4 regions of the Paenibacillus sp. YSY-4.3 genome follow, and region 2 is predicted to be linked to each of the others. Evidence: riboswitches for the same ligand, from Rfam matches in the RefSeq annotation. Region 2 holds a riboswitch; each other region holds the start of a gene.
The links. A riboswitch is a leader RNA that binds a small molecule or an ion and turns the genes downstream of it on or off. The one in region 2 is predicted to bind thiamine pyrophosphate.

Region 1: another riboswitch for thiamine pyrophosphate. It lies ahead of thiE (thiamine phosphate synthase); the one in region 2 lies ahead of ACYUJT_RS00745 (ECF transporter S component).
Region 3: another riboswitch for thiamine pyrophosphate. It lies ahead of tenA (thiaminase II); the one in region 2 lies ahead of ACYUJT_RS00745 (ECF transporter S component).
Region 4: another riboswitch for thiamine pyrophosphate. It lies ahead of ACYUJT_RS23665 (YkoF family thiamine/hydroxymethylpyrimidine-binding protein); the one in region 2 lies ahead of ACYUJT_RS00745 (ECF transporter S component).

What each region holds. Positions count from the first base shown of each region.
Region 1 is NZ_BAABMC010000002.1:84,228-91,438, forward strand. It holds gene ACYUJT_RS07260 (DsrE/DsrF/DrsH-like family protein) at 1-347, opposite strand, end outside; gene ACYUJT_RS07265 (sulfurtransferase TusA family protein) at 392-982, opposite strand; gene thiO (glycine oxidase ThiO) at 1,182-2,348, opposite strand; gene ACYUJT_RS07275 (thiazole synthase) at 2,381-3,160, opposite strand; gene thiS (sulfur carrier protein ThiS) at 3,165-3,380, opposite strand; gene thiE (thiamine phosphate synthase) at 3,358-4,005, opposite strand; TPP riboswitch at 4,079-4,188, opposite strand; gene ACYUJT_RS07290 (TraB/GumN family protein) at 4,243-5,448, opposite strand; gene ACYUJT_RS07295 (ABC transporter permease) at 5,497-6,789, opposite strand; gene ACYUJT_RS07300 (ABC transporter ATP-binding protein) at 6,782-7,211, opposite strand, start outside.
Region 2 is NZ_BAABMC010000001.1:172,997-180,207, reverse strand. It holds gene ACYUJT_RS00760 (YheC/YheD family endospore coat-associated protein) at 1-47, shown strand, start outside; gene ACYUJT_RS00755 (energy-coupling factor transporter transmembrane component T family protein) at 106-906, opposite strand; gene ACYUJT_RS00750 (ABC transporter ATP-binding protein) at 903-2,510, opposite strand; gene ACYUJT_RS00745 (ECF transporter S component) at 2,514-3,116, opposite strand; TPP riboswitch at 3,222-3,333, opposite strand; gene asd (archaetidylserine decarboxylase) at 3,489-4,304, shown strand; gene ACYUJT_RS00735 (DUF4097 family beta strand repeat-containing protein) at 4,416-5,309, opposite strand; gene ACYUJT_RS00730 (glycosyl hydrolase 53 family protein) at 5,521-7,211, opposite strand, start outside.
Region 3 is NZ_BAABMC010000001.1:22,827-30,037, reverse strand. It holds gene ACYUJT_RS00140 (DUF1492 domain-containing protein) at 1-130, opposite strand, end outside; gene ACYUJT_RS00135 (hypothetical protein) at 315-527, shown strand; gene thiE (thiamine phosphate synthase) at 902-1,585, opposite strand; gene thiD (bifunctional hydroxymethylpyrimidine kinase/phosphomethylpyrimidine kinase) at 1,582-2,394, opposite strand; gene thiM (hydroxyethylthiazole kinase) at 2,391-3,236, opposite strand; gene tenA (thiaminase II) at 3,303-3,992, opposite strand; TPP riboswitch at 4,152-4,255, opposite strand; gene ACYUJT_RS00110 (SEC-C metal-binding domain-containing protein) at 4,320-5,492, opposite strand; gene ACYUJT_RS00105 (hypothetical protein) at 5,963-6,355, shown strand; gene ACYUJT_RS00100 (DUF2339 domain-containing protein) at 6,355-7,211, shown strand, end outside.
Region 4 is NZ_BAABMC010000012.1:51,911-59,121, forward strand. It holds gene ACYUJT_RS23650 (energy-coupling factor transporter transmembrane component T family protein) at 1-28, opposite strand, end outside; gene ACYUJT_RS23655 (ABC transporter ATP-binding protein) at 25-1,803, opposite strand; gene ACYUJT_RS23660 (ECF transporter S component) at 1,803-2,402, opposite strand; gene ACYUJT_RS23665 (YkoF family thiamine/hydroxymethylpyrimidine-binding protein) at 2,405-3,043, opposite strand; TPP riboswitch at 3,174-3,287, opposite strand; gene ACYUJT_RS23670 (SPOR domain-containing protein) at 3,426-4,544, shown strand; gene ACYUJT_RS23675 (Maf family protein) at 4,712-5,323, shown strand; gene radC (RadC family protein) at 5,472-6,161, shown strand; gene ACYUJT_RS23685 (rod shape-determining protein) at 6,201-7,211, shown strand, end outside.

The DNA of each region.
Region 1 (7,211 bases), on a different contig from region 2:
ACAGCTCCGCCGACTTCAATGCCGTCAACGAAATCTTCTTTATGCAGGTTCATAACATCCATCGTCATCTGGCAGGCGATCAATTTCACGCCCAGCTCCTGAGCCATGCTGACCAATTCCGGGATTGAAGGAACGTTCGCATTCTTGAAGCCTTCGGCAAAATGTTCTTTCCCGGCCGGCAGCGGCAATTGCTGATGCCCTTGCTTGTGGATCAGGTTCAGTCCTTCAAACGTGAAGAAGATGGCTACCTCAGCCTCCGTTGCCGCCGAGGCCGTAGCGATATTGAATACTTTGTATGCGTCGAATAAACCACCGTTGCTTGCAATGATTGCTACTTTTGTGGACATCATAATACCTCCATGGGTTTCATTTATTTGATTTTAAAAAAGTGTTACTTCTCCAGTGCCCGTTCCTGAGGCCCGTTCCATTCCGTCATTCCCGGTATCACATTCTTCACCAGCTTGAAGCCTATATCGGCAAGAAGCTGGCAAGCTAGATCGCTGCGGCTGCCTGTCCGGCACACAACATAGATATCCTCGTCCGGATTCAACTCGCCCGCCCGCTGCTCCAGTTCTCCCAGCGGAATGGACTTGGCTCCGGGAATGCGGCCGAAGGCATATTCCGCAGGCTCGCGCACATCAAGAATCGTAATGGCTTCCTGCGCTAAGATTTTGGCTTGCAACTCATCATTGGAAGCGATATAGGGGTACTTCTGTTCCTCTTCAATCTCGTCGGGGCGCGATTTGCGAAGATAATGCTTGAGGACGCCATCCTTCTCAATGGTCCCCAAATATTGGTGACCCGTATTTTTGGCCCAGCCTTGAATATCTGCCAGCGAGCCCCCATCCGTGGCCTGAACCTCGATCACTTGACCGTGATCCATTCCATCCATGGCTTTCTTGGTTCTTACTATGGGCAAAGGACACGACAGTCCTTTACAGTCCAGCGTTTGATCGACTTGAATCTCTTTGGATGCGAACAATTCGATTCCTCCCTTTCATCATGATTTATCGCTTTGCATTATACATATACCCCTATGGGTATAAATCATAAATCAGAACCTTTAGGTTGTCAACAAGGGTGACCAAATTCTGCATTGGTGATGATTGCCACGACAAAAAACCTCTTCTTGCGAAAGGCGATACCCGCCACAAGAAGAGGTGATTACGTTAACGCTGCGTTTACCGCATCATCATATGATTGAATCTTTCCGGCGCGAATGCCGGATAATAACTAGGCAATTCAAGACCCTCGATGACATCCGCGACGATTTTAGCTGTCACCGGGCTGAGCAATATCCCATTGCGGTAATGGCCAGCCGCAAAGACAATCTGATCCGAAGCTTCAAGCGCTCCTAGCAAAGGACGGCCATCCTGGGTGGAAGGGCGAAGTCCCGCCCATTTGTGAAAAGGGATTTCCCCTTCCAGAGAGGGAAACAACCGTTTATTCCATTTGCGCAGCCGCTCTATGCCCTTCTCCGTAACCGAAGTATCGAATCCGGCAACATCCTCGGATGCGCCGCATACGACGGTGCCGTTATCTTTGGCAACCACGTAGCCTTGATTGTTGAAGACCATACCCCTCACCGTATGCTGAGCGTTATGATAAGCGCATATTTGCCCGCGAATCGGATAAATCGGAATGGGAAGCGCAATCGTCCCGGAGAGCTCCTGAGCCCATGCGCCGGAGCATACCACCAAGCGATCTGCCGCGAATTTTCGGCCATCCAAGGATCTCACGACAATTTCGCGTCGTAGAAATTGCGTCTGCTCCGGTATTTTCCTCGATTCTGGTTGCCAATCGACAATATCCACGCTCTCCAAGTGTTCGAAGATACGCACTCCCATATCCCGGCAAGCCTGTTCTAGCGCCTGCACATAATGCGGGGCATAAATGTGGCTCTCCTCCGGCGTGTATAGCGCCGCCTTGACTTCGCTGGAGATCCCCGGCTCGATCTCCCTGAGCTCCTCACCCTCAACAATCCGGCCGGAGGAGCCGAACGCTCGCTGCCACAGCAGCCTGCCCTCTAAGGCCAAGATATCGGCCTCATGGTACACTGCATAAAGACTGCCGGAGTTGGCATATTCAAAAGCTTGCCCCGACATATGCCTGACATCCTCTTGCCATGCCGGATACAGCCCCAGGCTGTCGAGGCACAACCGAAAAAATTCGTCCGGCTCTTCCAGGTTTTCAGAGTAAGGCGCCAACATGCCAGCGGCTGCTCCCGAGGCCTGCCCGCCGCATTTGCCGATCTCCAGCAGGGTGACGTTATGGCCTCGTTTCCGTAATTCAAAGGCGCAGGATAATCCGATAATACCGCCGCCCATAATCACTATATTCTGCATCATGCTATCGCTCCCAGCCGCTATTTTTCATAGGGCTATTCCAATATGAATTGTTCTAAACCGCTGCTCGCGGAAGCGTACTTCTTCCGGGCAATTCGTCCGGATAAATAAGCAAGACGCCCAGCCTCTATCGCGTGCTTCATGGCGGCCGCCATCATGACCGGATCCTTCGCCTTGGCTACCGGAGTATTCATAAGCACCCCGTCCACACCCAGCTCCATCGCTTTCGTCACGTCACTGGCCGTTCCAAGCCCCGCATCGACGATGACCGGTACGCCAGCTTCCTCTACGATCAGCCCTAAATTATAGGGATTCAATATACCGAGCCCCGTACCGATCGGCGCTGCTCCCGGCATGATCGCGGCAGCTCCCGCTTCTTCAAGCCGGCGGCAGGTAACTGGATCGTCGGAAATATACGGCAGCACCGTAAATCCTTCTTTGACCAGCATTTCCGTCGCCTTAAGCGTCTCGATCGGATCGGGCAGAAGCGTCTTTGCATCCGCGCTAATCTCGACCTTGATCCAATCACTCAGACCCGAGGCTCTAGCGAGCCGCGCGATCCGGACCGCTTCCTCGGCCGTGCTTGCGCCCGAGGTGTTCGGCAAATATTGATAGGCCTCATCCTCAATATGCTGCAAAATGGAATCATCCTCTACCGCGTCCAGATTGATCCGCCGAATGGCAAACGTAAGCACTTCCGCCCCGGAAGCTTTGATCGCTTCCTTCTGTACGAACGGGTTGGGAAACAGCCCTGTGCCAATAAAAAAACGCGACGACAGCGAACGGCCGCCGATACGCAAAGCATCGTCCCGCATCCGCTTAACCCCCTCCCACAAAATGAACTAGCTCGATGACCATCCCCGAGGCAACCGTTGTATCCGCCCACTGCTCAGGTGTCAAAATCACACCGTCTGCTTCCACGATAACCGGCTTGCCCGACAAGCCATAATGGGCGATCACATCCTGAACGGTTCCCGCCTCCAAGCTGTGCTTAACTCCATTCACCTTCAGCTCAACCATCTGCGTATTTCCCATGAACCGCTCCCCCTTGCTCCAGTTTGCGAATAAAGGCTTCGCATGTTCCTCTTACGTCCGAACTGCCTACAATTTCGGTCACCGCGCAAATTCGCGTTGCCCCGGCAGCAATTACTTCATCCGCATTGTGCAGCTTGATGCCTCCGATCGCTACGAATGGAATGCGGATTTTCGCCGCCACCTCGCGAACATAGGAGAGCGTCACCGGTGCTGCATCTGCCTTCGTAGCCGTCGAGTATACGGGACCGACGCCGATATAGTCCGCTCCCTGCTGTTCAGCCAGCAGCGCTTCCTCGATCGCATGCGTGGAAATGCCGATGATTTTGCCGCCGACCATTTTCCTGGCCACGGTAAGCGGCGTGTCGCCCTGGCCCAGATGAATGCCATCCGCATCCACCTCAAGCGCAATATCGATATAATCGTTGACGATAAAAGGGACATCATACCGGCGGGTCAATTCGCGAAGCCGCTTTGCCTTCTCCAGTACATCCGCCCGATCACTGTGCTTATCCCGAAGCTGCACGATATCGGCGCCGCCAAGAATAGCCTCCTCCATCACTTCGGCAAGCTCCCTGCCGGGATGGCTTTTCTCATCGGTAATAGCGTACAAACGAAAATCTCTCATCTGCTAACTCTACCTCCGTTTTGTATTTACCGGCTGCAAGACACAAAAAAGCCATTCGAGAATACACGAATGGCTTTAAATTCGATATGTTCTCTACGCCAGCATTACCTGGATCAGATTAACGGTCCGGAACATCAGGTTCCAATCTCAGCCGGACTTCATCCAGCACCCGCACTCCATATTCAGTTACTCTCACTATAACTTACCATAATCAGCTTGACAAGATTATTAAAACTATTATTTGCGAACGACAGAATAACCTTTATCCTTCAACAGCTGAACGATACCGTCTTTGCCTGGGTAATGCGCGGCGCCAACAACAATGAAATATTCCGCTTTTTTGTCGCTTTTCAGGTATCCATCGATTTTGTCGGCCATAACGATATTCCGGTCGGTCAGCATCGCTTTGTAATACTCCGGATCCTCGATCATGCTCTCAGTGAACTCAAGCAGTCTCTCGTCATCCCCTGATTTCCACATGTCAGCCATATCGTCCACAAGTTCAACCGAAACATCGAAGTTATCCAACGCCGTATTTAGGTTCTTCTCCTGTAGTTCGTTGGAGAAACTGTCGAGCATGCCCAATTGGGACTCGTAGGTTTCCAGCTCCAAAACCGGCACTTTGCGTTCCATGGCTTTCTGAATGAAATATAGGTCTACTCCAGCAGTTGCTTCATAACCTGCCTCCATCGATTTAAGTGTGCTGATGGTGGACTCTACAACCCAAGGCTTGAAGGCATCAAAGGCGGTTGGCTCCATACCGTTTTGCTTCAAAGTATCCTCTAGCTTCGCATATGTCTCCTTGGACACATGATCTTTCAGGGTCGTACCATCCTGATACATCCCGATATCCATGATCAGCTTCTGATTAGCTTCATCCGCAGCCTTGCTAAGATCAATCTCTACTCCCAAATAATCAGCTTCTGCAAAAGCCTCCTCGAATTCCGAACGCAGCGGATAAAAGCTGTCGTCCGCAATATGCATCGACCCTACCAGGTACACCGTATTCCCGTCATTTTTGACTTCCCACATGAAGCCGCGGGCACCTTCACCCGTTGCTTTAGAGATAAGAAGCACCGTCCGGGAATGCTGATCCCAATGTACTTTGTAACCTGCCGCTTCCCCAACGACTCTAATCGGAGCGTACGTCTCGCCGTTAATCAGCTTCGTCTTGCTGCTCAGCGTAACCTCCTTGCCGTCAATAACGACATGAATCGTATCATCCTGCACATCGCTTAGCTCCACATTCATCGCTTGCAGCGTTGATTTCAGTGGTACCATCGTTGTTCCTTGATCAACAATAGGCGCATTCGTTACGAATTCAACGTTCTTGTTGTTGATCTTTACCGACGCTTGCTGTGGAGCTGCTATTGCCGGAGCTGCTGTAGAGAGTAAGCCTACAGAAATCAAGAGAGATAAGAGCGATCGTTTCCAATTCTTCATGTTTACCTTCTCCTTTGTATATCGTTTTATTTTGTATTTCATACTGAATTAAATCTTGTAGGCCTTCATCGCTTTGCGCAGCTCCTTCAACGTCGGACGCTTGCCGTACAGCAAGACGCCGGTGCGATAAATTTTGGCGGCTAGCCAGCTGAAGAAGAAAATCGCAATTAGTAGAATAACTAGGGACAATGCGACTTCCAGGAACGTTGCATCCCCCACGCCAAACCGGAGCAGAAGCGTTACCGGAGATACAAATGGGATATAAGAGCATACTTTGAGAAGCATGGAGTTCGGCGTCGACAAGCTGAACATCGCGATATAGAACGCCGCCAACGACAGCATTGTAATCGGCATGACTGCCTGGCCGAGATCCTCGGTGCGGCTGACGATCGAGCCGACCGCGGCATACAAAGTAGCATACAGGAAGTAGCCCAAGATGTAGATGAGAAGTCCCACGATAACAATTTGAAAATTAATTTGCGATAAATCCAAATTCAGTTCGGCCAAGGAACCCTGATTGTACGGCAATGCAAGATTGGCGGCAACGACGGCGATGAAGATGGCAATCTGCAGCAGTCCGATCAGGAACATGCCCAGAATTTTGCCGAACATTTGCGTCAGCGGCGAGACACTCGTCACCAGAATCTCCATAATCCTCGAGCTTTTCTCCGAAGTAACTTCTGCAGCAATCATGTTGCCCGTCATCGTATTGGTCATGAAGAACAGAACGATCAGCCCGTATACAATAACGTAATTGATCGCCGCCGGCCTAGAGCCTTCCTTTACATCGGCAGCGCTGCCCGTCCCGGCGGCCTGTTCGGCCTTCAGCTCTTCGATGACGACTGGCGCGCTTATCGCAGCGATTTGCTCATCCGTAAGGGAGCTTCCACGAGTTACGTACTGCATTTTCACGTTCTCTAGTGCTGGCTGGAGCATCGACTGAAGCGTCAAATCCATGCTGTCCTTTTTCGAGGTATAAATGACCTTCGGAAATTGCAGTCCAGCAGCTTCTCCAAACTCCAGATAGCCCTTGATCGTTCCGTTCTCGAAATCATGAATAAGCGACTGTTCATTCACTTGTTCGTATTTTACGAGCTTGATTTTGCCATCCGGCTGCTTGTCGACAAAGGCTTCCAGCGACTCCGCAATCTCAGGCTGGTTGCCATAGACAAGGCCGATTTGCGATTCAGCGGACTCGTTGCCTGTGAATAATTGAATGAAATACGGCACATGGATGCCGACAGATAACAATACCGCGAAAATAATAGTAGTGACGACGAAGGATTTTGTCCTAATCTTATTAGTAAAGGTAAAATTAATGATCGGCAACAGCTTATTCATGCGATTCACCTACCTCTTTAATAAAGATTTGATTCAATGTTGGTTCCTTGATTTCAAAATGCTCGACGGTGCTCTCTTCCATTGCCCGGCGCAGAATGTCCTGTGCGGCTGCCACATCGGAAATTCGCAGAGAATAGCCGCGCTCACCGCGTTCGACCCGCTCGACACCTGGAATGCCTTCCAGCCCGGAAACCTCTCCCGTCGTATGGAGAAGAACCTCCTCGCGAGGATAACGCTTCTTGATGTCTCGAATATTTCCTTGCAGTACCGTATTGGACCGCTGCAGAATCGTAATATTGCTGCACAGCTCCTCCACGTGCTCCATGCGGTGGGTTGAGAACAGGATGCTCGTTCCTTCATCCCGCAGCTCCTTCACCGTCGCTTTGAGCAGTTCGACATTGACGGGATCGAGTCCGCTAAAG
Region 2 (7,211 bases):
ATTTTGCCAGATATTTATTTGACCGTGATCAGTCAAAACTGACCTAACCAAATAGAAGTCCAAATCCGCACTGAGCGAATCTGGACTTCTATTGGTTATTGTTATTCAGTATCGTACATCCGTGATACCGAATAGCGGATATATGATAGCTAGGTTAAAAGCCGCTGCCATTGCCAGACACAGCAGGAGCAGCAGCCCTAGGTCGTATAGCGTAAACTGGGAGGTATAATAATAAGTCCTGCGCCGACTATTGTGGAACGCCTTTGATTCCATAGCTACCGCTACGCGGTGAGCCCGGCGAATGCTTTGCGACAACAGCGGTACAGCATACAGCTTGGTTTGCTCGATCCAGCCGCGGATGCCGCGGCTATGCCGGACACCCCGAATCTTGAGAGCGCTGCGCCGGATTTGGAACTCCTCCCATACCATCGGCAGCAGCCGAACCGAGGCCATAAAGCTGTACGCGTATTTCGGAGCAAGCTTCACCTTCTGCATCAGGGCATAGAACAAGGCGACAGAAGAGGTCGTCAGTACATACAGCAGCCCCTCCGCGGCAAAAGTCACCGATTTGAAGCCGATATGGATGCCACGATAGAAGCTTTCCTCCGATATGCGGATGATTCCCCATTTCCACCAAAGCGTATCCCCTTTGCCAAAGAGAATCATCGTAATGGAAGAGGATACAAATACGAACAGCAACGGGAGAAGCAGCAGCATGATCTTCCACGGAGGATGGCCGCTCATCAGAAAAAGTACAAGAAAGACAGCTATTGCCTGGTAAGCAATGAAATCCAAGCTGTGCGTGAATAAGGTCAACAGGAACAGCAGCACGATCATCCCCAGCTTGGCAGCAGGGTTAGCCCGGTGCAGCCAGGTCGTTCGTCTAGGTGTTAGAAATTGTTTCATCGGTTCCCCTCTTCCTGCTTGAGACGCCTTATACGCTCTCCCCGCTCCGTCCATCGCTGGGATACGATTCTTCCTTCCCGGACTTCCCAACGCTGGGTTGCGACGATATCCGCAATCTTCTCCTCGTGCGTAACCATCACGATCGAGGTCCCTTGACGACGCAGCTTCTCGCAAACCTGCAGGATCGCAAAGGTATTGACGGCATCCTGCCCGAAGGTTGGTTCATCCAGCAGCAGAATGGGTTTATTCAGCACCGCGGCGCCAGCCACGCTTAATCTCCGCTTTTGTCCGAGAGAGAGCTGATAAGGGTGACGGTGGTTCAGCCCCTCGAGGCCGAAGGTCAGTAAAGCCTCATCGACTCGCTCCTTCACGAGCTTCTCCGTTAATCCCTCCAGCCGCAAGGAAAAAGCAATTTCCTCCGCCACATGCTCAGCGACGAATTGAAACTCGGGATTCTGGAACACAAAGCCGATGCGGGATGCAGCCAGCTCCACGTGCTTATCGCGCTTGTTTCTGCGCCATCGGCTCTTCCTTGCGGTCCGGTCGGATTGCCTATTATCCAAAGGCTCTCCTTGCAGCAAATAATTTCCTTCCGAGCGGAGCAGCCCCATCAGGCTCAGCAGCAGCGAGCTCTTTCCCGCCCCGTTAGGCCCGGTAATCGCAATGAAATCGCCTGGAGAAACCGTGGCATGCTCAATCTCAATCACCGGCCTGCCATGCCTTAGGCCTGTGAACCGGGATACCTCCAGCAGCTTCCCGGCAGAGAGCGATGCCGGCTGCTCCTGAGGAACCGGTTCAAGAAGCGCTTCTCCCTCGGGCGATAAGAAGTAGTGCTCCCATACGCCGGGATACCAAATACCGAACTCCTTCAGCTCAGATTGATACGTGCCGAATACCTCTTGCGGCGCCCCATGTCCGAGCAGTTGCCCTTCCGGGCCAAAAAGAATGACCCGATCGACAAAGCCGGCAATTTCCTCGATCCGATGCTCGACGATAATCAGCGTCCGATCCGGGGAAACCTTCTTGACCGTATCCCAAATCTGTTCCCGGCCTTCCGGGTCAAGCAGCGCGGAAGGCTCGTCCAGGAACAGCACCTGGGGATTGGAGAGCAACACGGAGGCCAGAGCCAGCCGCTGCTTCATCCCCTGGGACAAGGTGTCGATTTGGACATGCAGCTCCGGCAACTGAAGGCCGACTGCCTGAAGAACCTCTTCCATTCTTCCCAGCATTTCATTTTGCGGAACAGCCAGATTTTCGAGAACAAAAGCTAGCTCCTCATCGACATACGGCATGCAAAATTGGGTATCCGGGTCTTGGAATACAAATCCCCAGGATGGCGGCTGTATCCGATCCTCGCAGCGCATCGGCACCTCGACAAGCGAAGGAATAATACCAGAGAGCACCTGCAGCAGGGTAGACTTCCCACTCCCGCTCGGACCGAGCAGCAATACCTTCTCTCCCTGCCGTACATGAATAGTAAGATCTTTAAAAATGAAGCGTTCTTCACCCGGAAATTTAAGCCGCAGCCCAGTTACGCCAGCTGCTATAGCCGCTGCCCCGTTCTGCTGGTCGCTTACCGCGGCGGATGTCAATATAGGCATCATCGCTTAATCGTCCAGCGCCGCATAATCTTTGTCTTCCACAGGCCGCAGCAGATTGGTTACTCCCGTGGCCTCTACCGCCTTCACAATCGCATATGCCAGATATCCGCAAATCAGGGCGGAGCTGACGGCGCGCATGCCGTATTTGGCAATCAGCAGCCAAGTCTGGTAATCCTGGATGTATCCATAATAAATGTCCGGAATCAACGAACCTACCGCCGCGGCTATACCTGCCAAAGCCGCCACAGCTGCTGAATAGTTCTTGTAGCGGAATGCCGCAAAAACCAGCTCAGCGCCCAGCCCTTGGAGCACGCTGTACATTACAAGCTGTATCCCCCACTCGCTGCCGAACAATATCGATACGTGCGCCGCGGCAATTTCGGCGATTAGCGCTACACCGGGCTTGCGGATCAGTAGAAACACCAGTGTAGACGCCATAAACCACATGCCATAGACGAGTTCATCCGCCTGCGGGAAAAACGAAAACAAATTATATACCGCGCTCCAAAAATAATAAACTACCCCCAGGACGATCGATACGAAAATCGTTACGAGCAGATCGCTCAGCTTCAACCCCCGGCCGCCTTTTCTTTGTACTGCTTCTTGCATTACGGTCATCTCCCCTTCTTCTTCCTTCTTTGAATTAGTATGGCTAAAAAACAAAAAAACCGCTGGATATGCTCAGGCGGCTGTATGAGTTCATAGGCACGAAAAAACCTTGAACAACGGATTATCTACGCTGGCATTATCCAGATCAGATTAACGGTCAGCAGTGGATTGTACTGCAATCTCAGCCTGATTCCCTCAAGCTCCCGTATCACTATGCGATTGATTTAACCATACAACAAGAGATGCTGCAGTAGCAAGCATTATTTAAATATTACAGCTTCGTTGTTGATTTAGTTTGTATTATATGTCAATATAGTCGGAAATGGAAAACGGCAGCACCATTGTTCAGCACAGGAATTAGGGGGAACCAATTTGACCGCAAAATGGATGAAATGGATGACGGAGCTTACCTCCCGGAAATGGATCTCCCGGCTGATGGGTCGGTTCTCACACTCAGAAGCAAGCCGGCTTCTTATACCTACTTTCGCTAAATCCTATGGCATTCCGCTGCATGAGGCCGAGAAGGACATTAAAGAATACCGGACATTGAACGAATTCTTCACACGCAAGCTTAAGCCGGACATGCGCCCGATTCATTCCCTCCCGGAGGGATTGATCAGCCCCGTCGATTCATTAATTACCGCGATGGGAGAAATTCGGGCGGGAACAATTCTCAACGTAAAGGGCCAAGACTATTCTTTGGAGGAATTGCTTAATTACTCTCCACGCACGGAAACCTATAATCACGGTTTTTTCTTCGTGCTTTACCTTAGTCCGACCGACTATCACCGCATTCATGCCCCCATAACGGGGAACAAGCTGGAAAGTGAGCATATTAAAGGGAAGGTCTATCCAGTCAACGACTTTGGAATGAGAAATATGCGGAGGGTACTCAGCCGCAACGAGCGGCTTATCACTTACATTTCCCACGATCTAGGAGAAGTTGCCGTCGTTAAAGTTGGGGCTATGAACGTAAGCAGCATCAAATATACAGATTCCGAGGCGAAGCATTGGAACCGGGGTGACGATATGGCTTATTTCGAATTCGGCTCGACCGTCGTCCTGCTAGTCGAGAACGGTACATTTGAGCCGCTTCCTGAGCTTGCCCCGGGCTCTAAGGTCAAGATGGGAGAGCCTTTAGGGAGGTTCTACCCCGCCGGCAAGCGCAGCACAACAGTCAAATCTTGACTTGAACGGAGACAACGAAATTTCTTATATCTTTCACCAAGCAGGCCGCCCTTCATTTAATGGAGACGGCCTGCTATTATCTTACGGCTATAACGCCCGCTTGCCTTCGCCTTACTCCACGGTAATCCTGCCAACTTGTGTTTGCAGCAAGATCTCCCCTCCGCCGCCATTGACCTGGCTCGTTCCTTCCGCAGCTCCGGTGATTTTTCCTACCTCATTCTTAATAACAAGCGTGCACTGCACAGCATCGTCCAGGGCTGCATTAATATTTCCGATCTCCGTTTTGACATTAAGCTTGCCTTCGCCGCTCAATTCGGCAATACGCACGTCAACGCTGCCCGTGGACGTTATTATCGATGATTGCCCCGTAATGCGGACATTATCCATTTTAATCTGTCCGACTTCGCTGCGGATGCTGTAGCTTCCTTTCAGGTCATGAAGCTCAACTATGCCTACATCATTCCGGATATCATAGCTCTCCATGGCTAGCGGTACTTCTATCTCGTAATCGATCATGAAGTCGGAGAATCCGTATTTTTTTTGCGCCCATTTCCACAGGCTTGAATTCGGGTCATCCTGCGGATGCACAGTGATCCTCAACTGATCGCCCTTCTCGGTCACAGCTACCTCAGCTTGATCCAATATGCGCTGCCTGCTCTCCTGCTTGGTCGATTTTCCAAACCACACGACGGCATGAACGCGGATTTTATCCCCATCATACGTGCTGACTTTGATATTTCCAACTGTATGGTCAACGCTAAGCTTTGTCGCCTTGCCCATCTGATGGCTCACCGAAATATCCCGGGACAATCCCGCTTCCTTGCTCCTCTGCCCCCACTTATCCGCAGCATTGATGACCGACTGCTCCAGCGAGCTGGTGGCCTGGACAATCGCTTCATCGGATTTATCTTGTATGCCGCTGCAGCCGGCCAGCACGGCCAGCGTTACTGCGGCCGCCGTCATTGTTATGGAATTCAATCTCTTTCTGCTTCTGACACGACTCATAGTCCGCTCCTGCCTCCTATTATTATCATTGTTGAATTTCCCCTCATATGTACTCTCTTAATTGTAACGGTTTATTTATACGGCTCCACAGGCTGAAGACCGGAGTTATCCCAGACCTGAGGCTAGGATGCCAGCTCTCCCCAAAAGACTTGGATAATAAGAAGAGGCCAGCATCCCAAACAATGCCGGCCTCTGTTTAAATAATACAGCGTTATTTCTTCGTTACCAGTTTATAAATGATTTGTGCCGCTTCGGCCCGGGTCAAGTAGGCTGCAGGAGCAAACTCCCCTTGGCCTCTGCCTTGAATTAGTCCTAGGGAATGAGCCGCATTTACCGAAGCTGCCGCCCAATCCGCGATTTGGGCTGCATCTGCAAAGCTTCCTGCAGCTTCCTGTGTGCTTACGCCGCCTCCCTGAATCGCATAGGCCTTCATCAGCATTACAGCCATCTCTTGTCTAGTTATCGAAGCATCCGGGTCAAATGTCCGGCCGTCACGTCCTTGCACAAGGCCTGCCTTATAAGCCCCTGACAAGGACTGGTAGTACCATGCACTCCGGGATACATCCGTAAACTCATCCATAGCTCCCTGCTCAAGCTTCAACGCGCGGGACAGCATGACTGCAAATTCTGCACGGCTGACCGAGCGGCCAGGCTCATAAGAGCCGGTTGGCGTTCCCGCAACGATTTGCCGCAGCGCTAGCCCGGATACCGCTTCATGAGCCCAGAACGTTTCCGGTACATCTGCAAACCGCTTCGTAAACTCCAGCACCGCATATTTGCTGAAGTGGCTGGCTTGTGCGCTCATCTCTCCGTTAGCCCACTGCCCGCCCACATACTCCAGCTTACCTTCGTCGGAAACATAGAAAATACCTGTTTGTTTAATATTGTGAACTGCATCCAGCTTGATCCGGATCGTAATCGGAGACCGGAAGCTCTTTAGCTCCTTCTCCGTCCCTTCACCGGTTATCAAGCTTAGTTTGAAATCGTAAGCCTGCCCAAGCGGCTTGATCGTGATAGACTCATTTTGCAAGACTCCCTGCTTCAGAGCAGATGCAAGAACTTCCTGCTCTACAGCCGCAAACTGCAGCGCAATTCCATTGCCTGACGAAGCTCCCCCTAACTCGATAAGCTGCCGCAGAACATCCGCCGGAATAGTCAGGGACAGGCTCCCGTTTGTCAGTTCCAACGGGCGATTCCCTAGGAAAGCTATCGACGCTTCGGTCAAAATAACCTTGTTCACATCCGGAGATACTGTAACTAATCCGGATCCTGATTCAGCGATAGTAATTTGCTCCGGTTTAATTGTCACTTGTCCTGAAGCAGGCTCGGATTTCACCGGTTCTGACTTGTCTGCTGCCGGGCTAGAAGTCGAGGTAGTTCCGCCACCGCCACCGCCCCCTGGAGCCGTCGGATTTGTTGGATTCGTTGGGTCCGTTGGATCTGTAGATTCCGCCGCGGTGAGCACCAGCTCGACGTCATCGAAATACCCCCAGATGTCCGCGGGTGCTTCAACCTCGAATCCGACCGTCAACGCACCGTCCTTCACTTCTATATCTTCAATGACATACTGTTCCCAATTATTCCATCCTTTATTGACCATGTCCGCGCTGCGAATCATGCCTGCGCTATCTTCGGCAAACAGCTTCAGCACAGTTTCCCCGCCGCCTCCGGAAGCCCAGGCTTTCAGCGTATAGGTTCCATTCGGCAAATCGGTAATGGCTTGCTTCAATTGATAGGCATATGGCGAACCATACCAGTAATTAAAAGCATGGCTCCCAGAATGGGCATTGGCAGCGTTGTTCTCTACCTTGCCTGCCGCACTCGTACCGGACAGTTCCCAATGGCTCAGATCGTTGCTCTCAAAACCGCCGTTCTTTAGCATATTCTCCTGGGCCAGTACCA
Region 3 (7,211 bases), 150 kb from region 2:
TTGTGGCCGGTTCCATTCCGCCAAATGAACACTCCCGCTTCCGCACGACCTTTGCTCGATACTGAATCCGCCAGGCGATCCGATACACTTCTCTCCGATATTGCTCGTACACGGTTTGTTGTTCTTCCAAAGCTACCTCCCCCTTTCAAAATCATCTTCTACCTATAGGGAAAAATTCTTAAAAAATTAACAACTGAGAAATCATCTTATTTATTGAAATTATAACATTTATTTCTAAATCTTTGGTTGTAATTCTCCCTGATTATTTTCTCTATATTAGTGAAAGGACATTTAGAAGAAAGGAGGGAGCGATGATGCAGGTTGCTGATATGGTCACGCTGATCACGAACGTCGGTTTTCCCGTTACTCTAAGCTTTATTCTGATCAAATACCTACTGCAAACGATGGGCGAAAAGCTGGATAAAATGGACGATACGATTCACCTCTTAAGCCAGCAGGTCAAGAGCCTCGAAGCTCATGCAGACACTGCAAAAGCTGCAGAACATGCTGAAACGAAGACTAAATGAGGAAAACAGGCAACGGAAACGGAAGTAGACTCATAAAGCTGCTGCTCGGGAAGCAATCCCCCTTAAAGCATCGCTCCAGGCGGGTTGCTTCCTTTCCTATCATCTTGTTCGCAAATTCTCTAGTCTTTATTAAGCCTCATAGAGTGCGGCATAGTTTGTACCGAAAAAAAGGGGGCATCTGTTTATACATTATATGTGCGTTAGCGGAAAAATATGACTCGTGTATAATTAGACGTATAATTCCAATTTTTGTTTCTAAAACCAAATAACTGATTGATCTTCGGCTTACCTGCAAGCCAATATAAAAAAACTACGGCAAAAAGGCCGCAGATTCCAAATATGAATCTGCGGCCTGCTTTGTGACTCGTACAGTTCTATTGTCGCTCAGCCACATCGGCCGCCTCAGCTACCTGCTCCAACAGCTCTTCTGCGGCTTTACGCACATCCGCCGCCTGCGTGACCGCTGAGATGACGGCAACGCCGTCCGCGCCTGCACGCACCACCTCGGCGGCACGCTCTGCGGTAATCCCCCCAATGCCAACGATCGGCAATTTGATCCCTTGCGCCCGCATCTCCTGGATCATGCCTGTACCCTGCACCGGGCTCGCGTCATCCTTGGAGATCGTCGGGTAGATCGGGCCAACGCCGATGTAATCGGCGCCGTTAACAAGCGCCGTCCGCGCCTCCTTCACCGTGTGCGCGGACACGCCGAGGATACGGTTGCCGATCCGGGCGCGAACAACGCCCGCGGATTCATCATCCTGCCCAACATGGATGCCGTCCGCCCCGATACGAGCGGCGAGCTCCACGTCATCGTTGACGATGAAAGGCACCCCGGCGCGGCGACAGGCCGCTTGCAGCTCGAGAGCGAGCGCAAGCTTGGCCTCCCCGGTCAGCGCGCCAGGGCCCTTCTCGCGGAACTGGATCATCGTTGCGCCCCCGCTTAACGCTTCTTCTACGACGCGCAGCGGCTCCTCCCGGCAGTTCACACTGCCGACGACCAGGTACATCCGCAAGTACCGGCGCATTTGCTCAGGAGAGATGCTGCCGCCGCTCATCGCTCCTGCTCTCTTCTGCGGCGATACGCCCAATGGTTCGTCGGGCCATGCCCCTGGCCCAGCTCTAGGCTATCCTCGATCGCTGCCTGGATATAACCGCGGGCCATCTGCACCGCCTCCAGCACCGGCAATCCCTTCGCCAGTCCGGCCGTTATCGCTGCAGAATAAGTACAGCCCGTTCCATGCGTGTGAACGGTATGAATCCGTTGTCCCGTCAATTCCGTGCACGAAGCTCCATCATAGATCAGGTCAACCACCTGCTCGCCGTCTTCATCATGCCCGCCCTTGATCACAGCGACGGCCGGGCCATAAGCGCAGATGCGCTTGGCCGCCTCGCGGCGATCCGCCATCGTGCGGATGCTCATGCCGGACAATGCCTCGGCTTCCGGGATGTTCGGCGTGACGATCAGCGCCAGCGGCAGAAGCTGCTCCTTCATCGCCCGTACCGCCTCCGGCAGCAGCAAATCCGCTCCGCCCTTAGCGATCATCACCGGATCGACGACGACATTGCGCCAGCCATGCTCCCGGATGCGTCCAGCCACCGCCTCAATAATCTCGGCGCTAAACAGCATCCCCGTCTTCAGGGCATCGACGCCAAGATCGGTGCTTACCGCATCGATTTGCTCTGCAGCAGCTTGTGGCGGCAGCGGGTACACGCCCTGAACGCCCAGCGTATTCTGCACCGTGATAGCCGTAATGGCCGACATGCCGAAGACATCCAGCTCCTGGAACGTCTTGAGATCGGCCTGTATGCCCGCACCGCCTCCGCTATCCGACCCTGCAATGGTAAGTGCTCTGGCTATGCTCATACAAGTTCCTCCCCTGTGGCGGAAGTCTCAAATTCGCGTACCGCGGCATGTCCCTTCAGGGAATGCGGATGCAGCTTGGCCAGCTCGTCGAGGAAGGCGATCTGAAAGCTGCCGGGGCCGATTTCAGATGTGCGCTCGGCCGCCCGGGAAGCCGCAGCGCCGTAGAATGCCAGCCCTGCCGTGCCGGCCAGCAACAAATCCTTCTCCACCGCAGCAAAAGCGCCCAGTACCGATGTCAGCAGGCAGCCTGCTCCCGTCACCTGGGTCAGCAGCGCATCCCCGCCGCTGACGACCCTGCACCGGCTGCCGTCTGAAATGACATCTTCCTTGCCTGTAATCGCTACGACCGCATTCAGTTGCCGCGCTGCCCGCAGCCCTAGCTGTGCGTTCTCATTGTCGGCGCTGTCTCCAGCGTCAACGCCCTTGATCTCGCGCGTCTCGCCGATGAGGTTGGCAATCTCCGCCGCATTTCCCCGCACGAGGGATATCTTTACCTCGCGGAGAATCCGCAGCGCCGACTCCGTGCGGAACGCCGTAGCCCCGACCCCAACCGGATCCAGCAGCACCGGTACGCCATGCGCATTCGCCGATTTTCCCGCAATGATCATCGCCTCGACCTGCTCCTTCGTCAATGTGCCGATGTTGAGCACGAGCGCCCCGGCGATTTGGGCCATGTCGGCCACTTCCTCCGGCGCATAAGCCATGACGGGAGACGCCCCAAGAGCATACAGCCCGTTCGCGGTAAAATTGGTCACAACCACGTTGGTCATATTATGAATGAGCGGTTTAGTTCTCTGAACCTTCGTAAGAAGTGCCGTTATATCGTTTTCAAGTGTACTCATTATGATCTGCCTCACTTCTTTTTGTAAGAATGATAGATTATGCCTTCGACATATAGGAGCCTTCCCCTACAGGGCGTATTCAGCCGTACTCATGGACACTGGCCAATCCTGAACGTTATAAGCCATATCCCAGAACATGTACTCGAGCTGGCAGCTCAGCAAATAGTGCTCGGTCATTTTTTTGCGCTCCAGCTCGGTCGTAATTTCCGCCCATTTGTCCAGACGCTCACAGAACTTAGCAGTCGTATTCGTCCTTGTCGCATAGAAATGAATCCACTCATAGAAAGGATGCGCTTCGGTTGGCTGCACTTCTTTCATCAGCTTCTCACCGATCTCCAGGTAAGTCCATGGACACGGCAGCAGCACCGCCATAATTTCAGCCAGGCTTCCTTCATGCGCAACATTCAGCATATGGCGGATATAATGATGCGCTCCCGGAGCCAGTGCATATCCTTGCATTTGATCATAGCTGACTCCGGCAACCGCACAGAAGTTATTATGCGGATGAACTTCGCTGTTCAGAATAAAAGAAATTTGCTGGTTAAACATTTCGATCTCATCGCGGCTCGAGCATTTGGATATGGCAATGCCGTAAATCCGCATATAAGCCGTTAAATACTCATGATCCTGCTTGACGTAATGAATGAGCTGCTCCTTCTGCAAGTCGCCGTTAGCGATTCCTCTCACAAAAGGGTGTTCAAAAATTGCCTGAAAAATACCATCGGCCTTCTGTCGAAGCTCCTGCGTAAAACTCATTGTTCTCCACCTCCGGATATAATGTGAACATGACCAGGAAGCCATTAGGGATGACGCCGCACATTTTTAAATACCAAAAAGGCCGCTCCATCAATGGAGCGGCCTCATTCAACATCACCTTTACACGGACAGCAAGCTGCTGTAATAAGTGTCAGACATTGGATTCCGACTCCACTTTCCTACGCTAGTACGAACTAGATCAGGTTCAAAGGGTCCAAGATAAGATCTTGTCTCAGCCGCTGACGGCTCCCCTAGTGGACTTCCTATTCATTTTCACTATTACTGTATCTGTCTTTACAAGAGTTGTCAAATTTTTGATATTTCAAATTATTTGCCGCAGCATTTTTTGTACTTGAGGCCGCTGCCGCATGGGCATGGCTCGTTGCGGCCGATCTTGGTGACGGACACCTGGCTTTTGTTCAATGGACTTAGCTGGCGATGTGCCGATCTCAGCTCCACATTGCCGAAAATCCGGTTCATCGCGAACGGAGTATGGCCTCTATGGATCCACAGTCTTGTATGGTTATATACATCGTTCATCAGAGCGACAACGGTATCGGCCTGCTCCATGCTTTGGAATTTCAGACCTCGTCTCTCAAATTCATGGATCAACTCGCCCGAAGTCGCTTGCATCGTACAGGCTAGCTGAATATCGTCGATAAGATAGTCGACCAATTCCGCATCCCGGGAAATTTCCTTCATCACATACGCTCTCAGCTTCGATAGCTGCGGCGTCATCTCGAAGTAATCTTCTTCGGCATATTTCAACAGCTCTTCGCGCTTCGGAATGAAATGCGGCTTGCCTTTAATCTGCGACAACAGCTCTTTAAAATCTCCTTGCGATTCCTCAAGAGACAAATATCCATCAATGATGAAACCCTCAGCTATCGTGTAATTCTGTTCTCTGCTCGTTAGCTCTCCGAATAGCTCCTTGAATCGTTTCTGATCGAGCTGCTCACTGTTCTGCGCATTATAAATTTCAATAAGCTTGTCCGGCTCAATCGCGCCGAATAAGTGGGTTGTAGCTAATATATACTCATGAACGAGCTGCGCACCCGCTCGTTGTTGGTGGAAATTCACGTGGTCCAGCTTGGCGTAAGCTTCTCTAATCTCATCCGGCATGACGATATAAAGCTGGCCCTCGCTGAAATAAGTAAATACGAGCCCACGGTTCATAAGATACCAATAGTGCTCGATCAGAATGAGATTGTTCTGCAGAACAGGTTGACGAAGAAGCGATTCGAACAATTGCCATTCCAGGCTGCTGGTCATCAGCAGAGCTGATTGCAAATGCTCCGCGTCGGTCATATAGGCTGTCAGCGCTTCTATTAATTCCTGCTTTTTCATCTTGGAACGTCCAGGCAAATTGCAGGCCGAAGCAAGCGCAGACAAACGAACCTTCGTCAGATCTTGAAGAATGTCAGGCAGACTTGTCGTTACTTCCCCGATAATCGCATGCTGGATATTCATTTGTTCAAGCATTTCATTATAATCTTCCAAGTTCAGTTCTCCTCTTTCAATTCCTTGTTTCCTTTGTATTTCCCATTGTATCGCATCAGTCATAAATCCACCGGATATCCCACTATTTCGGGCTCAACTACATATACTACCACACAAATGGCGTCTAGGAGAGGAATTCTCAGCAAATTTCATAATTTTCATTAGCAGAAATTATTGTTCGCGGTGTTATTAATAGCATATAATCCCTTTAAAGCCAAAGTATTCACTTCCAAAATATGGACTTGAAGGATTGCGGGCCATCCGTTATCGTCAATGGTTGATCAGGTATCTTCGTCAGATCGTTCAAACATTTTCAACAAACAGAGGTGATATGAACTTGGATAGAGACAACAAGATCAGAGAACTGGAGGAAGATTTACGAAGGATAAGCGAACAACTGTCTGAGCTGAAACACGGCCAGGGATATGCATCATCCCCCCTGAACCCGCCCGCTGAAAAGGAAGCAGTCCATGATCCGGCCCTTGAATCGTCTCTTCGAGCGCAGCAGCAGGGTCAGCAGTCCGGGCCGCCGCCGTGGAACCCGCAGAGCTCACAACAGCAGGAGCACCAACACGATCAACATCTACAACAGCAACAACTGCATCAGCAGCAAGTGCCGCAACACATTCAACAACAGTACGATCAACAAGGGCAGTCCCAAAATCATGGCACCTTCCCTGGCACGCAGCAGTATGATCACCAGCAATCTGACCAACCTGCGTGGAACCCTCAAAACCCGCAGCAGCAACAACTGTATTACGAACAACAACAACAACAACAACAACATCATCATCATCATCATCAACAGCAGGACCAACACGGCCAACCGCATCAAGCACAGCTCCAGAACCAAGCCCCTTTAATGGGAGCACCATATCAAGGCCAACAGCTGGAACTCCAGCAGCCCCCGTATATGAGGCCGCCAGCGAATGCGCCGCGTTCATCGCGCGATTGGGAATACGCCATTTCACGGGTATGGCTGCCGCGGGTATTCATCGTCGTGCTATTGCTTGGCGTGCTATGGCTGTTTATGGCCGCGGTCAACGCTGGATATTTAAATGAACCGGTTCGCTGCCTGCTGGGAGCCGTTCTGGCCGCAGCTATGTACTGGTTCGGAGACAGGCAGGTTCGCCAGCAGCGTGAGGCGCTGGGGCAGGTCCTTCTGGGCGGCGCAAATGCCGTCTTAGTTCTCACTCTTTTTGCCGCGCATATGCTCTATGACTTGATACCGCTTGGCATTGCTTTCGTGCTATACATAATGTCCATTGCCTTTGGCGTGTTCATAGCGGTTCATCATCGATCGCAAACGCTGGTTATCATCGCCTTGCTATCAGGGTATCTGATACCGTTTCTGGCCAAATCCCCGGCTAATCCGTGGATGTTCTTGCTGTATGAGGCCGTCTTCTCCATCGCCATGATGCTCGTAGCAATCCGTTTCAATTTCCGGGCTGCTTATATTGTAGCCATTTCTGTCCTGCATGTACCGCTCTTAATCTTGTATGCGCAAGGCCTTTACGATAAGAGCAAATATCTTTTCTTAATCGCCATATTATTGCAGCATTTCGTGCTATATGGAATTACGGTGGCTCGCCGCTACCGGCACAAGCTGGATCAGATGATTTTGCTGCCGATTGGCTTTTTCCTGCTCTCCCTCTGGATGATCGGACTTTACTCCGGAGAGGAAGGATACACATTCAGTATTCTGATGGCCTTATTGTC
Region 4 (7,211 bases), on a different contig from region 2:
ACCCGCCAAATGCGCCTGATCGTATCATACGAGAACCTCCCCACAGGTATCTTGTGTTCTTTGGAGCGCTGATCTCAGCTTATTTTTCAAATGGGCTGTGAGCGGAGGGACGAGCTTATGCGCCCGAAGCTGCTCCTCAGGCCAATCCCATAATTCTTCAGGGCGTCCGTCCCATTGAATGCTCCCCTCGCCCAGCACGATGACCCGATCGGCAAATTGCTGGACAAGCTCCATATCATGGGTAATCATGATGACGGTCAGTCCGCGGTCTACCCGGGCGCGCAGCGAATTCATCAGCTCCAGGGCCGAGTAGGCATCCTGGCCGAAGGTCGGCTCGTCGCACAGCAGCACCTGCTGTTCCTCGGACAACATCGCGGCTACGCTTAATCGGCGTTTTTGCCCTTGACTGAGGGCGAAGGGACTGAAATCACGGCGATGTTGCAGGCGATATTGCTCAAGCTGTGAATTGACCCGTTCGGATACCGCCTCCTCGGGCAGTTTCTGCAGCCGCAGGCCAAAGGCCAGCTCGTCATAGACGGTATCAGTGACGAATTGATGCTCCGGATGCTGGAAAATAAGGCCGACGCGCTTTCGCAGCTCATGCTCCGGCCAATCCGGCAAAGGTTGGCCGGAGAAGTTGATTCTGCCGGAGGACGGCTCTAATATCCCGGACAAGAGAGCGGCGAGAGTCGACTTCCCCGCCCCGTTCTGGCCGACGAGTGCAATGAACTGCCCGGCCGGGATCGATAGGGACAGCCGGTCAAGGATTTTCTTTCCGCCGCTGCGCTCGAAGGAAAGGCTATCGATCAACAGCAAGCCATCCTGGCCGTTTGGATCGGCGGATCCTCCGTCAGGCAGCACAGTCTGGAAGGTTTCGGTTTGCTCCAGCTGTTGAAGCAGCGTTCTTTTTACAGAGTCGGGTTTGCTCAGCCATAGCTCGGTCAATTCATCCCTGGTGATCGGCTGCCATGTAGGCTTCTTCTCTATTTGCAGCTGCTCGTGGAGGCGAACGGCTCCTGGCATCCATATCCCCAAATGTTGTGCTTCTTCTTTGGAATTGGCAAAATAGGTCCGCGGTTCTCCCTCGTACACAAGTTTTCCACCCGTACCCATCACGGCAAGGCGGTCTACATAAGGCATCCAGGCATCAAGCTGGTGCTCAATAAGCAAGATACTCATTTGCCGCTGCTTGCGAATAGAGTGAATGAGACCGGCCAGCTGCGAGCAGGCGAGCGGATCCAGATTGGATGTAGGCTCGTCAAGGATGAGCACTTGCGGATTCAGGGCTAATGCGCAGGCCAGTGCCAGCCGCTGCTTCATTCCTCCAGATAAAGTATGGATATGTGCGTTCCGCCAGCCGGTCAGTTCGACAAGCTGCAGCGCTTCGTCAATCTTTGCGCTGATTTGTTCCCGCGGACAACCGATGTTCTCCAGGCAAAAAGCAAGCTCTTCCTCCACCTTGAGCATGCAAAATTGACTGTCCACATCTTGGAACACGATTCCTACCTGCTGCGCAATCTCCCCTGGGTCTTGTCCTTCGAGGGATTCGCCATGCAGATAAACGCCGCCAGTCACCAGGCTATCGATGGCTGAAGGATACACCCGGTTCAGGCAGAGGGCCAAGGAGCTTTTCCCGCAGCCGCCCGGGCCGAGAAGCAGCATTACTTCGCCTTGGTGCAAACGGAGAGAAATTGAGGAGAATACTAGCTCCTCCCCCTCCTCGCTAAAAGCCAGGGATAAATCTTTCGTCTCCAAAACAATCGGTTTATCCATCGTATCTTGATCCGGTAGCGCTGTATTCATTACAGCTTCACCGAAGTTCGTTTTTGATTAGCGTTTTGGGCTGCGGCCTTTCCAATGGGGAAGCTTCTCAGCACGCCTGTGCGGGCCAGCGCATCGGATATCCATTTACCCAACAGGCCGGCGATGACCGCTCCGCTGATAACCCGGACGATGAACATGGAGATGACAAGACCCGTGGACAATGCGGCAAACCCGGAATGGAAGAAGCCCCAAGCGAAGCTGAATACGGCGGCGCCTACGCCTGCTCCCATGAGCACTGGCGTGTTGTAGTAGCGGTATCTTACGGCGGCGAAGGCTGCTTCCGCGCCGAGACCTTGAATAAAGGCGGACAGGATCAGAATCGGGCCGGTGACGTTGCCGATCAATACCTCGATCGTTCCGGCGATCGTCTCGGACAGCAGGGCTGCTCCAGGTTTGCGCAAAATATAGGCCGAAATAATCGAAACGATAAACCATATGCCAAAGATGACCTCATATCCCATCGGACCCATAAAGCCGACGAGCACATTACCTACCTGCAGGAAAATCAAGTACACGACAGCAAATACGACAGACAGCGAGCTGAGAACGATAATGTCGCGAAGCTTCCAGGATGACATCCTTATTCCCCCTTCCTCTGCACATGATCCGGTTTAGTTGATGGACTGTTGCAGGAGATCGTCGCAGTCATGACTAGATGGGAGGTCTTGGTGCTCGAGGTGACGAAGGCGTTCTCGAGCGACCGGAAAACCTGATGGGCATTACCGTCCAAGCGGCTGGCGTAATGAATCCCGCCGGAGAACGTCCCCTCGGCTTCCGCAGCTTTTACCGCATCATAGATAACGTCCATATAGTGGGGCACCCCCATCGGATAGAGCGCGAATTGAGCTGCGGTATCTACCGAAGTGTCGTTCCCCTCGTTTAAGCGGACATCGTCCTCGGACATGTAGACGTCTCCTTCCGTATCTCCCGGGCAGCCGACGGAGAAAGTTGCGCTGAGCGCGACATGCTCGCCGCTCTTTGCCGCTTGAAGAAAGATGGATTTAACGACGTCGAACACATGCTCATGGCGGCCGCGCACGCAGGTGCTGACGTCATCGCTCTGAACCCAAACCTTGGACGTGTCGGTATGCTCCAGTGCTTCGAGAATGATCGGGACGAACCGGTCGCTCATCGGAAACAAAGAGAACCGGCAGCCGACGATGCGGCTGGTGCCGCAAGCCACAGCTTGAATGTTTTGCTCGATCGGATTGTTGTTCATGTTACTTTTCCTCCCTTGGATAAATTAATCATTGCCTGGAACGACAAAAAAACCGCACCCGAAGAGTGCGGTTTTATCGATCCAAGCCTGTGCTTGCTTTAATATATTAAAGTGAACATGCAGCGCTATTCATCGTTTCCCCGCACTTCCCCACGCTAGTATGATCTAGATCGGGTGTAAAGGGTTAACCGTTCCTCAATCGGGAACGATCTCTCAGCCAGCAAAGGCACCCCTAGTGCATTTCTCCGTTATGCGGTTGTCAATGGTTCCCATTATACAGAGTTCCATTAAATTGTAAAGACCTCGCCTAAATGAACTGGTCTATATTCTCGCAAATATTCATATTGTAACGGTAGAAGAGAGGACAAGGAGCGTGCGGATCGTGAACAAGGCGAAGATGACATTCCGGTTCGATGAACACGGGCGGGAAGCCCGCCATGCACAGGGGGCCTGGGACCAGCAGGGGATAAAACCCGTCCCCGCTCCAAGGCATGACAAGGAGCCTGAGCAATCGGATCAGGGACCCAAAGATATTACCACAGCTTACCGTGCGGTAGAAACGATGGACTATTGGGGAGATCCTTTTACGGATCATACCGGAACAGGGATTGCCGTATTTCCGGAGCACTCCGAACCAGGCGGCGGTGATTATTATTTTCGCCAAACGCGAACCTCCTGGTGGAAGGTTGCCGGCTCGCTGACCGGGGCGATCGTGACCGGGGCGCTCTTTGGATTCGTCGTTCTGTCGATGTTCAATCAGGAAATGTCGGTGCCGATCCCCGGAATTAGCGTGCCGAAGCAGGAGGCAGCCGGAGAAGCGGCAGATATCCCTGTGCTGGGCAGCCTAATCACGGAGGAACAGGCTCCGCTCGTGCAGGTCGTTCTGCCTTCGCAAAGCTATCATTTTCTGCAGTACGGCGTATTCAGCACGGCGGAAGGCGTCGCGCTAGCCCAGGAACAATTACGCTCCGCAGGCATCGCTGCTGCGCGGGATACCTTGGATGAGAAGCGGGTATACGCAGGAGTCTCCCCTAATCGCGAAGAAGCTAAATTGCTTAGCGGGAGGCTGAAAACGGGGGGTGTCCACCTTATTTTGCATGAGATTGCCTTGCCGGAATCCGTTACCGTGGAATATAAGGGGGATGCAGCATCCCTTCAGCAATATTTGGCGCAAAGCGCGGATCTCGCTTACATGCTGAGCTCCTCCTCGGCAGCTCTTCTGGGAGAAGCTACCCCTGAACGCCAGAGCCAGGAGGAGATCGGCCAGTTAAGGGAAAGCCATCAGTTGTGGACCAAGAGCGCTGCCTCGGTTCGGGGCAAACTGACATCTTCCGCAGAGGCTGCAGCGAAGGAAATGGAGAAGGCGATGAACAGTGCGGTCGAGGCGATGGAGGAATTTAATGAGAAGGGCGAGCAGACCATGCTCTGGGAAGTGCAAAATGAAGCGATGCGGTTCATTCTGGCAGAACAAGAGCTGGTCGGAGGCAAAGAGGGGCCGTGAACGAACAATCGAAAGGCAGGGAATTGGAAATAGTTGCCCCTGCCTTTTTTATGTTTGTATTGCCGATCAATTAACCTTATAATAATGAAGTGCTAAGTGTCAAAAAATGGCGAGGTTAACAGCTCTGAACTTATTCGGGCGAAGGCCGAGCAAAGGAGAATCCTAACTTGGAATTTGCAGCTTCATCATCGCGGCATGTAATATTGGCCTCGTCTTCACCACGCAGACGGGAATTGCTGGCTTCCTTACATATTCCGTTTGAGGTTATTCCAAGCGAAGCGGACGAAACTACACCGGAGCAATGGGAGCCGGAGCAAATCGTCATGGAGCTTGCGCTGCGCAAGGCCAAGGCGGTTCAAACATCGCTTGAGCAAGCATCGCGCGAAGCCGTGATCATCGGCAGCGACACGATCGTCGTCTTGGATGGACATGTGCTCGGCAAGCCCAAGGATGAAGCGAAGGCAGCTTCGATGCTCCGTTCATTGCAGGGACGAAGCCACTATGTGTATACTGCCATTGCTTGCATTGATGCGAATAGCGGACGAACGGAAGTCGAATATCGCCGTACGGCCGTTACGATGAGACCCGCAGCCGAGGATGAAATCGCCGCATATGCCAGGACCGGAGAAGGCTTGGACAAAGCGGGCGCTTATGCGATACAAGGACTCGGGTCGATTTTTGTCACAGGAATCGAAGGCTGTTATTTCAATGTGGTCGGACTGCCGCTTTCCTTGCTGAGCGAGATGCTCTGCCGTTTTGGAATCCAAGTGTTAAGGTAATCGATTCCAGCCGAAAACGATGTAACAAATAACTTCATATGTACGTTGTTTAAGAAGAGGAAGAGATAAAGCATATCCTTCCGTAATGAATTTGCTGGCGGCCGGTTATCCGGACCAATGCCTAATCATTCGGAAGCGAGGGATATGAATGGATACGCCGCAATATTTGCTGCGCGATATGCCTTTTGAGGAAAGACCTAGAGAACGCATGATGCAATTCGGAGCCGGATCGCTCAGTAATGCCGAGCTGCTGGCGATTTTATTTCGCACGGGTACCCGGGATGAATCGGCTATACATCTGGCTCAGCGTGTGCTGAGTGGAATTGGCGGGCTTCGCAATCTTGTGGATCTCAGTCTGGACGAGCTGATGAAGCTCAAGGGCATCGGCCCGGCCAAAGCGGTGCAGCTTAAAGCAGGAATCGAGCTGGGGCAGAGGCTTGCGAAGACGCGACTGCCAGAGGCCCAGGTCATTCGCAGCCCGCGGGATGCAGCGGATTTGCTGATGGAGCAGCTGCGTTATTTGCAGAAGGAACATTTTGTCTGTTTATTTTTGAATACAAAAAATCATATCATTGCTCAGGAGACGCTTTCCATGGGAAGCTTGAATTCCTCGATCGTCCATCCGCGAGAAGTGTTTCGCGCAGCGATTAAATGCAGCAGTGCGTCTGTCGTATGCGCCCATAATCATCCTAGTGGAGACCCGACGCCAAGCCCGGAGGATATCCGGATGACCCGGCGCCTATGCAAAGCCGGAGAAATCGTCGGAATCGATGTGCTGGACCACATTGTGATCGGAGACGGGGAATTCATAAGTTTGAAGGAGCAAGGCCTGATGTAATATAATAGACCAGATACAGAAGGAAAGGAAGATTACAGCATGTTAGGTGGTTTCACGAAAGATTTAGGAATTGATTTGGGTACAGCGAATACGCTCGTTTATATTCGAGGTAAAGGAATTATAGTGAGAGAACCGTCGGTAGTAGCGATGAATACAGATAATAAGAGCATTGTAGCGGTCGGGGAATCGGCCAAGAAAATGATCGGGAGAACACCTGGCAATATTCGTGCCATCCGTCCGATGAAGGACGGCGTTATTGCCGACTTCGATACCACCGCAACGATGATTAAATACTTTATTCGCCAGGCTCAGAAGCAGCGTTCCTTGTTCCAGCGCCATCCGAACGTGATGGTCTGCGTCCCATCTGGCATTACAGCGGTTGAACAGCGTGCGGTAGAGGATGCTACGAAGCAGGCCGGAGCACGTGAAGCCTACACCATCGAAGAGCCGTTTGCGGCAGCTATCGGTGCAGATCTTCCGGTATGGGAGCCAACCGGCAGCATGGTCGTAGACATCGGCGGCGGAACGACAGAGGTTGCTGTCATTTCGCTCGGCGGCATTGTTACCAGCAAGTCCGCGCGCGTAGCCGGTGATGACATGGACGAGTCTATTATTCAATACATCAAGCGCCAATATAATCTGATGATCGGTGAGAGAACGTCGGAGCAGCTCAAGATGGATGTTGGCTCGGCGCTTCCGCTCGAGCAGGTGGAATCGATGGAAATTCGGGGGCGCGATCTCGTTACCGGGCTGCCGAAGACCATTTCCATCACTTCCGACGAAATTACCGAGGCGCTTGGCGATACGGTGAATGCCATCGTGGAAGCGGTCAAGGTAACGCTGGAGAAATGTCCGCCCGAGCTGGCGGCAGATATCATGGACCGCGGCATTGTATTGACAGGCGGCGGCGCATTGCTGCGCAACCTCGACAAGCTTCTGGCCAAAGAGACAGGTATGCCTGTCATCGTAGCCGAGCATCCGCTCGATTGCGTTGCCATCGGTACGGGGAGAGCTCTCGACAACATCCATTTGTTCAAATCAAGAAGCAGT